Regions from separate parts of the Clostridium sp. FP1 genome, predicted to be linked through region 2. Evidence: riboswitches for the same ligand, from Rfam matches in the RefSeq annotation. Region 2 holds a riboswitch; each other region holds the start of a gene.
What was found. A riboswitch is a leader RNA that binds a small molecule or an ion and turns the genes downstream of it on or off. The one in region 2 is predicted to bind glycine.
Positions count from the first base shown of each region.

Region 1 (3,192 bases), 3.5 Mb from region 2:
GAAGATACTATAAGAAGATTTGATGAATTATTAGAGATGCTGGAAAAAGAGATATAGAGTATAGAAGTTCTCCTCCGCGCCTTGTAAAAGAACTCTACACTAGAAATTTGATTAAGAAATTCTAATCTTTTGCAAATATAAAATCCCCTAGCGCTCACACTCAGCGTCCTGCTTCGGGTTCGCTAGCCTGCACTTCCTGTGCAGGCTCACGGAAACTTTATATTCGCAAAAGAAGAATTTCTAAATGGAATTTCAATAGTTTTTTCGTTTCTTATTGCAAGTCATTTTGGAGAAATTTCATACTTACTATTTATCTACTATTTTAAGCGTACAGCTGACAGACATAACTATAACGAAAGAAGCACAGGAATTAACCTGTGCTTCTTTCGTTATAGTTATTATCAATCCATTAGACCGTTAGGAAAAGTATATATTATGTAAATTGCAATTGTAATAATATATACTTTTCTGTTTTTATTTCTTTTTCTTAATATACCAATATACAGGCAATCCAATTAAAGTTATTGCAAGTCCTATAAGTGCGTTTGAAGTATCAGTCATAAGCGTACTTACTAGGATATATATACCTCCGATAATTCCGATGAGTGGAATTATTGGATATAGTGGTACTTTATAAGGTCTATCTAAATCTTTATGTTTTGTTCTTAATATAAATATACCAGCTACCGCCATTGTGAAGAAAATCCATAAAACAAAGGTTACAAGGTTAGTTAATTTATCAAAAGAACCGCTAAATACATATAAGCAAGCAATTACTACTTCGAATACAAAAGCGTTTAATGGAGTTTGATACTTTTCATTAACTTTTCCGAGGAATTTATCAAAAGGTAAGAGTTTATCCTGCGCCATTGCAAAAGGTATTCTAACTCCTGTCATTAGGTAACCATTTAATGTTCCAAAGATTGAAATTAATATACCTGCAGCGATAAATAAGGAACCAGATTTTCCGAATAAAACTGTTGCAGCATCAGAAGCCACTTTATTAGAACTTATAACAGCTGTTATAGGAACTATGTTTATAATTGCTAAATTAAATAGTACATACACTATTATAATAACCACTAACCCAAAAATTATTGATTTTGGTATGTCTTTTTTAGGGTTTTTAAGTTCTCCTGCTATATTACCTACACCTACCCAGCCATCATAAGCCCATAGTGTTCCAAGCATAGCGGCTCCAAATCCAGCACCAGCGGCTGCATTCCCTACAGGTAAAGAAAAACTGTGAGCTGTTCCTTTTATAAGGCCTAAAGCAATAATAATAAAAATTGGAATTAATTTTGCAATAGTTGCAACAAACTGAATTTTACTACCAAGTTTTGTTGATATAACGTTTGCAGTTGTAATAATAAATAACATTAATATTGCAAATAGTTTTTGTTGTATTGAATTCATAGGTACAAAATTAGTTGCTTGAGTTGCCAGGACTATTGCGAGTGCAGCAGCTGCTCCAGGTACATAAATAACAGTTTGTACCCAACCAAATAAAAATGCGACTTTTTCTCCATAAAGTTCTTTGAGATATATAAATACACCTCCGGTTTTTGGAATAGCTGCTGCTATTTCAGCTATAGTAAGAGCGGAAGCCATAGTTATAATACCACCGGCTACCCAAGCAAGTATTCCCAGGGTTGGAGAGCCCGCGTTTTTAAAGACAATGGAAGGTTTAAAGAAAATTCCTGAACCTATAACCATACCTATAACTAGAGTAATGGCTTCTAGTAAACCGATTTCTTTCTTTAGTGTTTTTGGTGAATTATTGATAGAATTTAGTTTTTTTGATGTTTCCAAAATAAATCATCCTCTCTTTTGTTAGCCTTGGAGTAATAGAAAATTGGTATTAATTAAAGACTTCAGAAGATTATTAATTAGTATGCTAGGCTTTCCTTCAAAAAAGTCATTAAAATATATAAAAACAGGGAGTAAAAGGGCGAGAAAAACAATGCCTTTTTACTCCCTGTCCTTTTATCTGAAAGTTTCATTAGATGATCATCTAAGTTGCTCCGTTGATGCCACATTTAAGTAGTCTCTCCAGGGGTATGTCAAATTATTGTACAAGGCGTAGTAAAACAGTAATTAGTCTGTTTTTTAGATGCCTAATACCTGAAAGTTTCAAAATAAACCACAAGCATAGATTTATTTCTTTCTTCTACGGTTACCCAATGCGGATATCTCCAATAATTATCATCCATAAATATAAATTTTATTATTTCTATATTATTTTAATAGGAAATTAAAATTTAGTCAACAAGATTTTTTTAGAATATTATTCTTTAAAAAGGAATCCTTTAGACTATTGGTTTTATAGTTTAAAGGTGTAAAATATAAATGTCCTAAAGCATACAATTTAAAATATTTTCTACAGCAGTATTTGAAAATTTGCAGTAAAATTTGAAGCGTTTTTTTTGTATGCGTCGTCTAATAAGTGAAAGAGTATAAATTTGTATGGGACATTAATAGATTTTATATTTAAATTACAATGTTGGAGGGATTATTATGAAATTCACAAAGAAAACAATAGCCATATTAACTTTAGGGGTGTTTATAAGTGGGAATTCTATGTTAGCATCTGCGAATACTATGAGCAGTCTGAAGAATGATACTAGCTTAAAGATTCAAGCAGTTAGTGAGAAGAATTCACAAAGTGAGAAGAAACCACAAATATTTTTCACAAGCACAGAGGGGATAGTTTCAGATGTACAAGCATCTGAAAGTAAATCTCGATTTACTATAAAAAATAATAAATCAAATAATGATAAGATTATACTAAATGTAAATGATGCTACTGAGATAATAAGTGCAATAGATGGTAAAAAATTAAGTTTAACGGACATTAAAGATGGAGTAAAAGTTAAAGTTTATTATGGACCTGCTGTTACTGCCAGCATACCACCAATGAGTACTGCTAATATGATAATAGTAGAGCAAGGTGAGGAAGAGTCTGGATCATGCAATTATGGAATAATTACTGATGTTTCTTTAATGAAAGAAAATAAAGAAATCACGGCACTTATGAAGGGTGAAATAGATACTAATCTTATCATAAGTGAAAAAACAGAAGTTGTAGATAGTAAAACTGGTAAAGTGGTAAGCTATAAAGATATCAAAAAAGGAACTAGAGTTATAGCATATTATAATATTACTACTATGAGCATGCCACCTATAGCAACT
Region 1 is NZ_JAAMNJ020000001.1:4,139,651-4,142,842, reverse strand. It holds gene pepF (oligoendopeptidase F) at 1-57, shown strand, start outside; gene G9F70_RS19930 (APC family permease) at 475-1,812, opposite strand; glycine riboswitch at 1,969-2,066, opposite strand; gene G9F70_RS19925 (hypothetical protein) at 2,518-3,192, shown strand, end outside.
Region 1: linked by a shared signal. The riboswitch ahead of G9F70_RS19930 (APC family permease) and the one ahead of G9F70_RS03110 (sulfide/dihydroorotate dehydrogenase-like FAD/NAD-binding protein) in region 2 are both predicted to bind glycine.

Region 2 (3,192 bases):
AGTTAAACAAATAACAAAGTTGGCGTAAATGTTGATAAACATATAAATATAAAAGTATATAAGTATAAAAACATATGATTCTATATATAAATAGGGGGGAAATATAATGAATAGATTTACACTACCAAGAGACATTTATTTTGGAGAAAATTCATTAGAAGTTTTAAAAACTATAAAGGGTAAAAAAGCAGTAATAGTTACTGGTGGAAGCTCTATGAAAAAATTCGGATTTTTAGATAAGGTTGAAGAGTATTTAAAAGAAGCAGGAATTGAAGTTAAGCATATTACTGGAGTAGAACCAGATCCATCAGTAGAAACAGTTATGAATGGTGCAAAAGTAATGAGAGAATTTGAGCCAGACTTAATAGTATCAATTGGTGGGGGCTCACCAATTGATGCAGCAAAAGCAATGTGGATTTTCTATGAATATCCAGAATTTACTTTTGAACAAGCGGTTATACCTTTTGGTCTTCCAGAACTAAGACAAAAAGCTAAATTTATAGCTATACCATCAACTAGTGGAACAGCAACTGAGGTTACAGCATTTTCAGTAATTACCGACTATAAAGCAAAAATAAAATATCCACTAGCAGATTTCAATTTAACACCAGATATAGCAATAGTTGATCCTGCACTGGCTCAAACAATGCCACCTAAATTAGTAGCGCATACAGGCATGGATGCATTAACTCATGCAATTGAAGCTTATGTAGCAGGACTTCATTCAAGCTTTTCAGACCCATTGGCAATGCAAGCTATAACTATGATTAGAGAAAATTTATTAAAGTCCTTTGAAGGAAATGAGCAGGCAAGAAATGAAATGCACATTGCGCAATGCTTGGCTGGAATGGCATTCTCAAATGCACTACTAGGAATTGCTCATAGTATGGCACACAAAACAGGTGCTGTATTACATATCCCTCATGGCTGCGCAAATGCAATATTTCTTCCATATGTTATAGATTTCAACAAAAAAGCTTGTGGAGATAGATATGCGGCTATTGCAAGAAGCTTAAGTTTAAGTGGAAATACGCAAGATGAATTAATAGATTCATTAACTAATATGATAAGAGATTTAAATAAAGTTATGAATATACCATGTTCTTTAGCTGAATATGGAATAACTAAAGAAGAATTTGAAGCAAATGTAGATTTTATGGCTGAAAATGCTATAAAAGATGCATGCACAGGATCTAACCCAAGATCAATAAATGTGGATGAAATGAAAAAAGTATTTACTTGCACATTTACAGGAGAAAAAGTTAATTTTTAGACTTAAATGATTAGAATACAGTAATATAAAATAAATTTGCAATTTTAAAAGATAATTTTAAGTTGCAAATTTATGCTATTTTTATGCTACTTATAGAAAAAACAAATAGGAGATAGGCTAGTTTATGTTGACTATATACGTAGAAAGACTTAAACTATAAATGTAATTTAATATGGGTGGATGATAATTGTTGGAGATATCCCATATATTTTGGGGTAACCGAAGAAGAAACGAGTAAATTTTGCTAAGAATTACTCGGAAGCTTTCAGGTAGAGTACAATAATTGGACATGTCCCTGGAGAGATCCATTTAATATGGGCATCGAAGAAGAAACTCAAATAGGTTACTATTTTGAGGAAACTTTCAGATAAAAGGACAGGTAGTGAATAGCATTAGTATTTCTATGCTCTTTACTGCCTGTCTATTTACTTTAGGTATCTAAACAAAGATGCCTTGCAATCGTTTTACTAATAAATATGTTGCAAAAAAATTAAATATAAAATCATAGATGAATATGGAGGAATAAAAATGTATAAAATCATTGAGAAAAGAGCATTAGCACCTCAAATATTTTTAATGGATATTGAGGCGCCAAGAGTAGCTAAATCAGCAAAACCAGGTCAATTTGTAATTATCAAAATGGACGAAAAAGGTGAAAGAATACCACTCACAATCTCTGACTATGATACTAAAAGAGGTACAGTTACTATTGTAGTTCAAACAATAGGCTGTTCAACAAAAGAAATGGAAAATTATGAAGTTGGGGACTCGTTTTTAGATTTTGTAGGACCACTTGGACAAGCATCAGAATTAATGAGTGAAAGCATTGAAGAACTAAAGAATAAGAAAATTATTTTTATAGCAGGTGGACTTGGAACAGCTCCAGTTTATCCTCAAGTTAAATGGTTAAATGAGCAAGGTGTAAAAGCAGATGTAATAATAGGCGCAAAGGCTGAAGAATATGTGATTATGGAAGAAGAAATGAAGAGTGTAGCAGGCAACGTTTATCCATGTACTGATGATGGTTCTTATGGATATAAGGGACTTGTTACAAATAAATTAAAAGATTTAGTTCAAAATGAAGGCAAAAAATACGATTTAGTTATTGCCATTGGACCAATGATAATGATGAAATTTGTTTGTAAATTAACTGAAGAACTTGGAATAACAACTATTGTAAGTATGAACCCTATTATGGTAGATGGCACGGGAATGTGTGGAGCTTGCAGACTTACTGTAGATGGTGAAACTAAGTTTGCCTGTGTAGATGGCCCAGAATTTGATGGTCATAAGGTTAATTTTGAAGAAGCAATGCGAAGACAAACAATGTACAAAACGCAAGAAGTTTCTAAAAATGAAGGCATTAAACCAGGCTGTGGATTAGGAGGTACTAAATAATGAGTAAAATGAATAGAGTGAAAATAGCAGAACAAGATCCGAAAATAAGAGCAACTAATTTCGAAGAAGTATGTCTAGGTTATACAGAAGATGAGGCAGTTGAAGAAGCTGCAAGATGCTTAAACTGTAAAAATCCAAAGTGCGTTACTAAATGTCCTGTAGCCATAGATATTCCTGGGTTTATTCAACATGTTAAGAAAAGAGAATTTGAAGAGGCAGTTAAAGTAATAGCAAAATATAGTGCATTACCAGCTGTTTGTGGAAGAGTCTGTCCACAAGAAACTCAATGCGAAAGCAAATGTATACTTGGAATAAAGGGAGAAGCTGTAGCTATAGGTAAACTTGAAAGATTTGTAGGTGACTATTCAAGAGCACATAATGTTGATATTTCACAAACAAAGCCTAAAAATGGTAAAAAAGTTGCTGTAATAGGAAGTGGCCCAGCTGGACTTACATGTGCAGGGGATTTAGCTAAAGATGGATATGATGTAACTATTTTTGAAGCACTTCATGAAGCTGGT
Region 2 is NZ_JAAMNJ020000001.1:599,303-602,494, forward strand. It holds gene G9F70_RS03105 (iron-containing alcohol dehydrogenase) at 107-1,273, shown strand; glycine riboswitch at 1,559-1,662, shown strand; gene G9F70_RS03110 (sulfide/dihydroorotate dehydrogenase-like FAD/NAD-binding protein) at 1,802-2,671, shown strand; gene gltA (NADPH-dependent glutamate synthase) at 2,671-3,192, shown strand, end outside.

Region 3 (3,192 bases), 3.8 Mb from region 2:
TGGGAATATTGGAAGAACTTGCGTGCTTACTGACTGCAAACTTCATCTTATAAAACCATTAGGATTTAGTTTAGATGAAAAACAACTTAAGAGAGCAGGACTCGATTACTGGCCGTTTTTAGACCTTGAGATACATGATTCATATGAGGCACTTAGGGAAAAATATAAAGATGCAACCTTCTACTATTCTACAACAAAGGCTTCAAAATTATATTCAGAAGTAGAATATAAAAAAGGTGATTTTATAATATTCGGGCGTGAGTCATCAGGACTTCCAGATAGTGTTCGGAATAGTGACCCTGAAAGGTGTATACGAGTACCTATGATAAATACAACTACTAGGTCCCTCAATCTTTCTAATACTGTTGCTATTACAACATATGAAGCTCTTAGGCAAGTTGGGTTTCCCGAGATGAAATAAGGAAGCCTAAAATAACTAGTATATATACTAGTTATTTTTTTTATATGCTAGAGTATTTAGTAATTAATAATTGTTATATCATCCCATAGGGAAGCAAGGAGGGATAAAATGGATAAGGTTAAAACTATAACAATAAAGAGTTATGAGACTAAAAAATGTATATATATATTTAATTAAATGAAATTATAGTATTATTTAATCGGTTTCACAAAGATATTTAATCTGCTTTGCAAATGATAAAAAAATAACAAACTATTTGATATATAAATCACAACTATAGATAATTAAAATAGTTAATATTCTAAACATTATGGTTAATGTGAAAAAAATAGTGTATACTGTAAATATGTGATAGATTTACAGAAATAATTTAATATTGAAATGGATGATGTTTTAGGGAGATGATCTTAAATTATCACGGGATAAATTTTTTAATGTAAAAAATTAACCCTTTTAAGATAGCCGAAGGAGTAAGTATTGCAGCCTATGCAACATGAATCTCTCAGGCAAAAGGTACCGAAAATGGACATACCTCTGGAAAGCGAATGGCACCGACGGAGTAAACCTCTCAGGTTAAAAGACAGAGTATAAGGGCACAAGGGGCTTTTATATCTGTCTTTTTTGTTGTGCTAAAATGTGTTTTATGTGGGTGGGATAACAATTAACAGTTGTTTTATCCTAGAGAACTATAAGGAGGGCATTAATTGATAGAACCATTAATTATTGTAACAAATAATCCAATGTCAAAAGAAAAATTTGAGATTAAATATAAGGTAGTATTTATTCAAGGAACCATGATGGATATTTTGAGAAAAGTTAGGGATAATATCCATGTAGGTCATAAATTATTAACCCATCCTTTAATGAGCAGTATAAAGCCGAATGAAACGCCTTATAGAACTATTTGTATATCAAAAGAAAAATTAAGTGGAGTTGACTTGCAATCGTTATCTATAATAGAAGAGAGCATTATGACCACAGAGAAATTCTTAAAAGATTTTAAAACGCCTCAGTGGAATGAAAAGATATTGTTGGATTTTCAACTTATAGATTTTGATTTAATAGATCATGCAATAAATTAGACATATGAAAAATAAGGAGGATATAGCTATGGAACATATTTATGATACTATAATTATTGGTGGAGGTCCTGCCGGATTATCTGCTGGACTTTATGCATCAAGATCAAGAATGGATACTTTAATAATAGAAAGAGCAAAATTTGGTGGACAAGCGACTACAACAGATGAATTAGATAATTACCCAGGTTCCATTGAAGAATGTACAGGGACAACATTAAGTAAAAGAATGAAGCAGCAAGCAGAAGAATTTGGAACACAATTTGTTAAAGAAGAAGTTGTTGAAGTTGAACTTGAAGGAGATATTAAAGTAATCAAGTGTAATAAAGAAACTTATAAAGCCAAAACAATTATAATTGCTACAGGAGCATACCCAAGACTTGGTGGATTTAAAAATGAAATTGAACTAAGAGGAAAAGGTGTTTCTTATTGTGCAACTTGCGATGCTGACTTTTTTACAGATTTAGATATTGCAGTGCTAGGAGGCGGAGATTCAGCGTTGTCTGAAGCTATATACTTAGCTAAATTTGGTGAAAGTGTTACAGTAATACACAGAAGAGATGAACTTCGTGGTGCTAAGTCACTTCAAGAAAAAGCTTTTAAAAACCCAAAAATTAAGTTTATTTGGGATACAGTAGTGCAGGAAGCTAAGGGCGAAGAAATTTTAGAAGGTTTAGTTTTAAAAAATGTTAAAACTGGAGAACTCAGTGATTTAAAAGTAGATGGATGTTTTGTATTTGTAGGATATCTTCCAATTTCAGAATTGTTTAAAGGTATGATTAATATGACGGAGAGAGGCGACGTTATTACTGATGAAGAGATGAGAACTAATATACCAGGGGTATATGCAGCGGGAGACATAAGAGAAAAATTATTAAGACAAGTAATTACAGCAGCGGCAGATGGTGCAATAGCAGCGACTCATGCTGAACATTACATTGAAGATAAATTTAATTAGCTTATATAAAGGGTATTATCCTTTTAAATAAAAGGCATAATTCTTTTAAATATATATATATGAAACAATTACAATTAAAATTTTAGGAGGTCATTAGTAATGGTAGAATTAAATAAAGAAAATTTTGAAGCAGAAGTATTACAATCTGAAAAACCAGTATTTGTAGATTTTTGGGGAGATAAATGTGAAATCTGCATAGAACTTATGCCAGGAGTTCATGCCCTAGAAGAAAAATTTTCAGATAAAATTAAATTCGCTTCTTTAAACATTGGTGGAGCAAGGAGAACAGCTATAGCTCAAAGAGTTTTAGGACTTCCAACAATGATTTTATATAAGGGTGGAGAAAAAGCAGCTACAATAACACCAGATAAAATTTCTTCATTAGATGATGTAGAAAACTTTATAAAAGATTATTATAATACATTATAATTTGGTACTAAAGCTTATAGTAAAAAAGCTATAAGCTATTAGATATATATACTTAATATCATAGGAGGTGATTGTTTTGCGTCTAGAAATAGGAAACATATTTATTAAAGATATTCAGTTTGGACCAGAAACAAAGGTTGAGGGTGGAATTCTTTATGTTAATCAAGATGAATTATTAAAAGCGGTTTCAGGAGACGAAAGACTGGAAACGATTAAATTAGACATAGCAAGACCCGGTGAAGAAGTTAGAATAATTCCAGTAAAAGACGTAATAGAACCAAGAGTTAAAGTTAGTGGTGGTGGTG
Region 3 is NZ_JAAMNJ020000001.1:4,441,675-4,444,866, reverse strand. It holds gene G9F70_RS21160 (tRNA (cytidine(34)-2'-O)-methyltransferase) at 1-421, shown strand, start outside; glycine riboswitch at 807-950, shown strand; gene G9F70_RS21155 (GrdX family protein) at 1,126-1,503, shown strand; gene trxB (thioredoxin-disulfide reductase) at 1,532-2,458, shown strand; gene G9F70_RS21145 (thioredoxin family protein) at 2,558-2,887, shown strand; gene G9F70_RS21140 (glycine/sarcosine/betaine reductase component B subunit) at 2,964-3,192, shown strand, end outside.
Region 3: linked by a shared signal. The riboswitch ahead of G9F70_RS21155 (GrdX family protein) and the one ahead of G9F70_RS03110 (sulfide/dihydroorotate dehydrogenase-like FAD/NAD-binding protein) in region 2 are both predicted to bind glycine.

Region 4 (3,192 bases), 3.0 Mb from region 2:
AATAGATGTAATTTCAGAAGCTGTGGATAGTGGATGCAATTTTATATTGATCCATCATCCTCTTCTTTTTGTTAAACCTAAAACTATTACCAGGGATACTTTGGTAGGTAGAAAAATTATTGAGCTAATCAGTAATGGGATAAATGTGTATGCTAGTCATACAAATTTAGATTCTGCATGCGGTGGGTTAAATGATATTGCCACTGAGATTTTAGGGTTTAATAAATACAAGATTATTCAGCCATCAAAAAATTATAATTGCTCTGAAGGTCATTCTGGAATTGGTAGATTAGTTTGCTTAGATGAACCTATTATGCTGGGGAAATTATGTGAAAATGTAAAGAAAACATTTAAAGCGGAAGCTATAAGATATGTAGGCCATCATAATGATTTAATTAAAACTATTGCTATTATAAATGGCAGTGGAGAAGACTTTTTTTATGATAGTATAAAATTAGGTGCAGATTGCATTATTACAGGGGATACTAAGTATCACGGTGCTTGCGATTTAAAAGAGGAACATATAGCTTTAATTGATGCTGGACATTTTGCAACAGAGTGGATACCTCTACAAATATTTGGAGAAAAACTTAAAAAACAATTGATACAAGATGGGTATGATAATGAGGTTATAGTTTCTCAAATATCCCAGGATCCATATAAAACTATGTAGTATAAAATACCATTTGCATTTAAGCGAGTATTATGGTATTATTATTTTGCGAGTAAGTCAGACAATCGCTGCGCAGTATTGCGGAGAGGAAAGTCCGAGCTCCATAGGGCAAGGGTGCTGGGTAACTCCCAGTGAAGGCGACTTTAAGGAAAGTGCAACAGAGATATACCGCTAAAGGTATTCTAGTAGTTTAGCTTGCTAAATATTTGAATATACTAGCAAGGATGGAAAGGCGAGGTAAGAGCTCACCAGCGCAATGGCGACTTTGCGGCTATGTAAACCCCACCTGGAGCAAGATCGAATAGGAGAACATCATGAGACTGCCCGTCTCGTTCTCGGGTGTATCGCTTGAGCTTATTGGTAACAATAGGCCTAGATAGATGATTGTCTAATACAGAACTCGGCTTATAGGCTTAATCGTACCAATAGAAAACATTCACTTTATAGTGGGTGTTTTTTTTATTGTATAGAAAAGTGTAATTTTAAAATATATTAAATTTAAATATGTAGAATAATGTATATACAGTTGTATATATATATGTTATAAATTAAAAAAAAAGAGAAATTTAAATTATTTTGTAAAATAAATGAAATAAAGATGAAAATATGGTATAGTAGTGTAAATGATTACAAATTAATAATTTTGGATGAAAATATTAGGAGAGAGATGTATAAGAAATTAAGTTTAAAAGCAATTCAACAATTAAAGCTTAATCCATAACATCCACCGAAGAAGTTAAGCTTTCAGGTATCCATTTGGAAAAGTACTAATATTGGACAAACCTCTGGAGAGACTTTTATAGCACCGAAGGAGAAAGCTAAACCTTATTTAATTACATATTCTATGTGATTGAGTGCTGGAATAGTGAAGCTCTCAGGTAAAAGGACAGGGTTATTTGCAAAAGGTCATTTTATTTTGATCTCTATTTTAGTGTGCTTTAAAAGTATAATAGTCTCACAGTATATTAATTGGTATAATTTTTTTTATGCAAAAATTAAATAACTAGAAGGGGCGTGTATTTATGGACTTGTTATCAATTATTAAAGACATTAACGGTGTTTTGTGGGGGTATGTATTAATATTTTTATTATGTGGTACTGGAATTTACTTTACAGTAACTCTAAAATTTGTCCAAGTCAGAAGATTTAAAGATGCATTTAAACAGACTTTTGGTGGAGTTAAATTTGGGCATAAAGCAGGAGAGGACGGAATGTCATCCTTTCAAGCCATGACAACTTCAATAGCGGCTCAAGTAGGAACAGGAAATTTAGCAGGGGCTGCAACGGCTATAGTATCAGGAGGACCAGGGGCAATATTTTGGATGTGGCTAAGTGCTTTCTTTGGAATGGCAACTATTTTTGCAGAAGCGGTGCTTGCTCAAAAATATAAAGAAAAAGTTGACGGCGAGATGACAGGAGGACCTGCTTATTATATTAGTAAAGGTCTTGGAAGCAAAAAGCTAGCAGCATTTTTTTCAGTAACTATAATAATTGCCTTGGGATTTATAGGTAATATGGTACAATCTAATTCAATAAGTGCAGCAATAAGCTCAAATACTAATGTTCGAATTATCATGGGCATTATAGTTGCAGCCTTAGCTGGTATGATTTTTATTGGGGGAGTAGGCCGTATTGCAGCCTTTACTGAAAAAGTAGTTCCATTTATGGCTTTGTTTTATATATTGGGAAGCGTAATAATCATTATAATGAATATTGCTAATTTAGGACCAGCATTTAAAATGATTTTTGTAGGAGCTTTTAACCCTCAAGCTGCTACTGGTGGTTTAATTGGAGTAGGAGTAAAAGAAGCTATGAGATACGGTATTGCAAGAGGATTATTCTCTAATGAAGCGGGAATGGGATCAACACCACATGCACACGCACTTGCAAAGGTTGCTCATCCAGCTCAGCAGGGCCTTGTTGCAATAGTATGTGTATTTATTGATACCTTTATAATTTTAACATTAACTGCAATGGTTATATTAACTACTGGGGCAATGGATGGAAAAACTACTGGTATAGCTTTAACTCAAAAAGCTTTTGTTAATGGAATGGGAAGTATTGGTGGTCCATTTGTAGCTATAGCATTATTCTTCTTTGCTTTTTCTACAATAGTAGCTTGGTATTTCTTTGGAGAAGCCAATGTTAAATACTTATTTGGGAAAAAAGCATTAACATTATATAGATGTTTAGTTCTTGTATTTATAGTATTAGGTGCAGCATTAAAGGTTGACCTAGTTTGGGAACTAGCAGATACTTTCAATGGATTAATGGTTATACCAAATCTAATTGCATTGTTAGGACTTTCAGCGTTAGTTAAAAAGACATTGAAAAATTACGAAGATGATTTTGAAAAGAAAAACTAAATTTAGTAATATATTTTTTAGAATAAAACAGGATGGCATATTTGTGCCATCCTGTTTTTGCATTATATTTATATTATAAAAGGCATTAAAATCAGAAAAGTATGGAATTATAGTAAAATAAGCTTTTATAATTAGAGAAAATATACTATACTA
Region 4 is NZ_JAAMNJ020000001.1:3,598,748-3,601,939, reverse strand. It holds gene G9F70_RS17610 (Nif3-like dinuclear metal center hexameric protein) at 1-673, shown strand, start outside; RNA gene rnpB (RNase P RNA component class A) at 723-1,097, shown strand; gene G9F70_RS27070 (hypothetical protein) at 1,272-1,394, shown strand; glycine riboswitch at 1,449-1,573, shown strand; gene G9F70_RS17600 (alanine/glycine:cation symporter family protein) at 1,696-3,039, shown strand.
Region 4: linked by a shared signal. The riboswitch ahead of G9F70_RS17600 (alanine/glycine:cation symporter family protein) and the one ahead of G9F70_RS03110 (sulfide/dihydroorotate dehydrogenase-like FAD/NAD-binding protein) in region 2 are both predicted to bind glycine.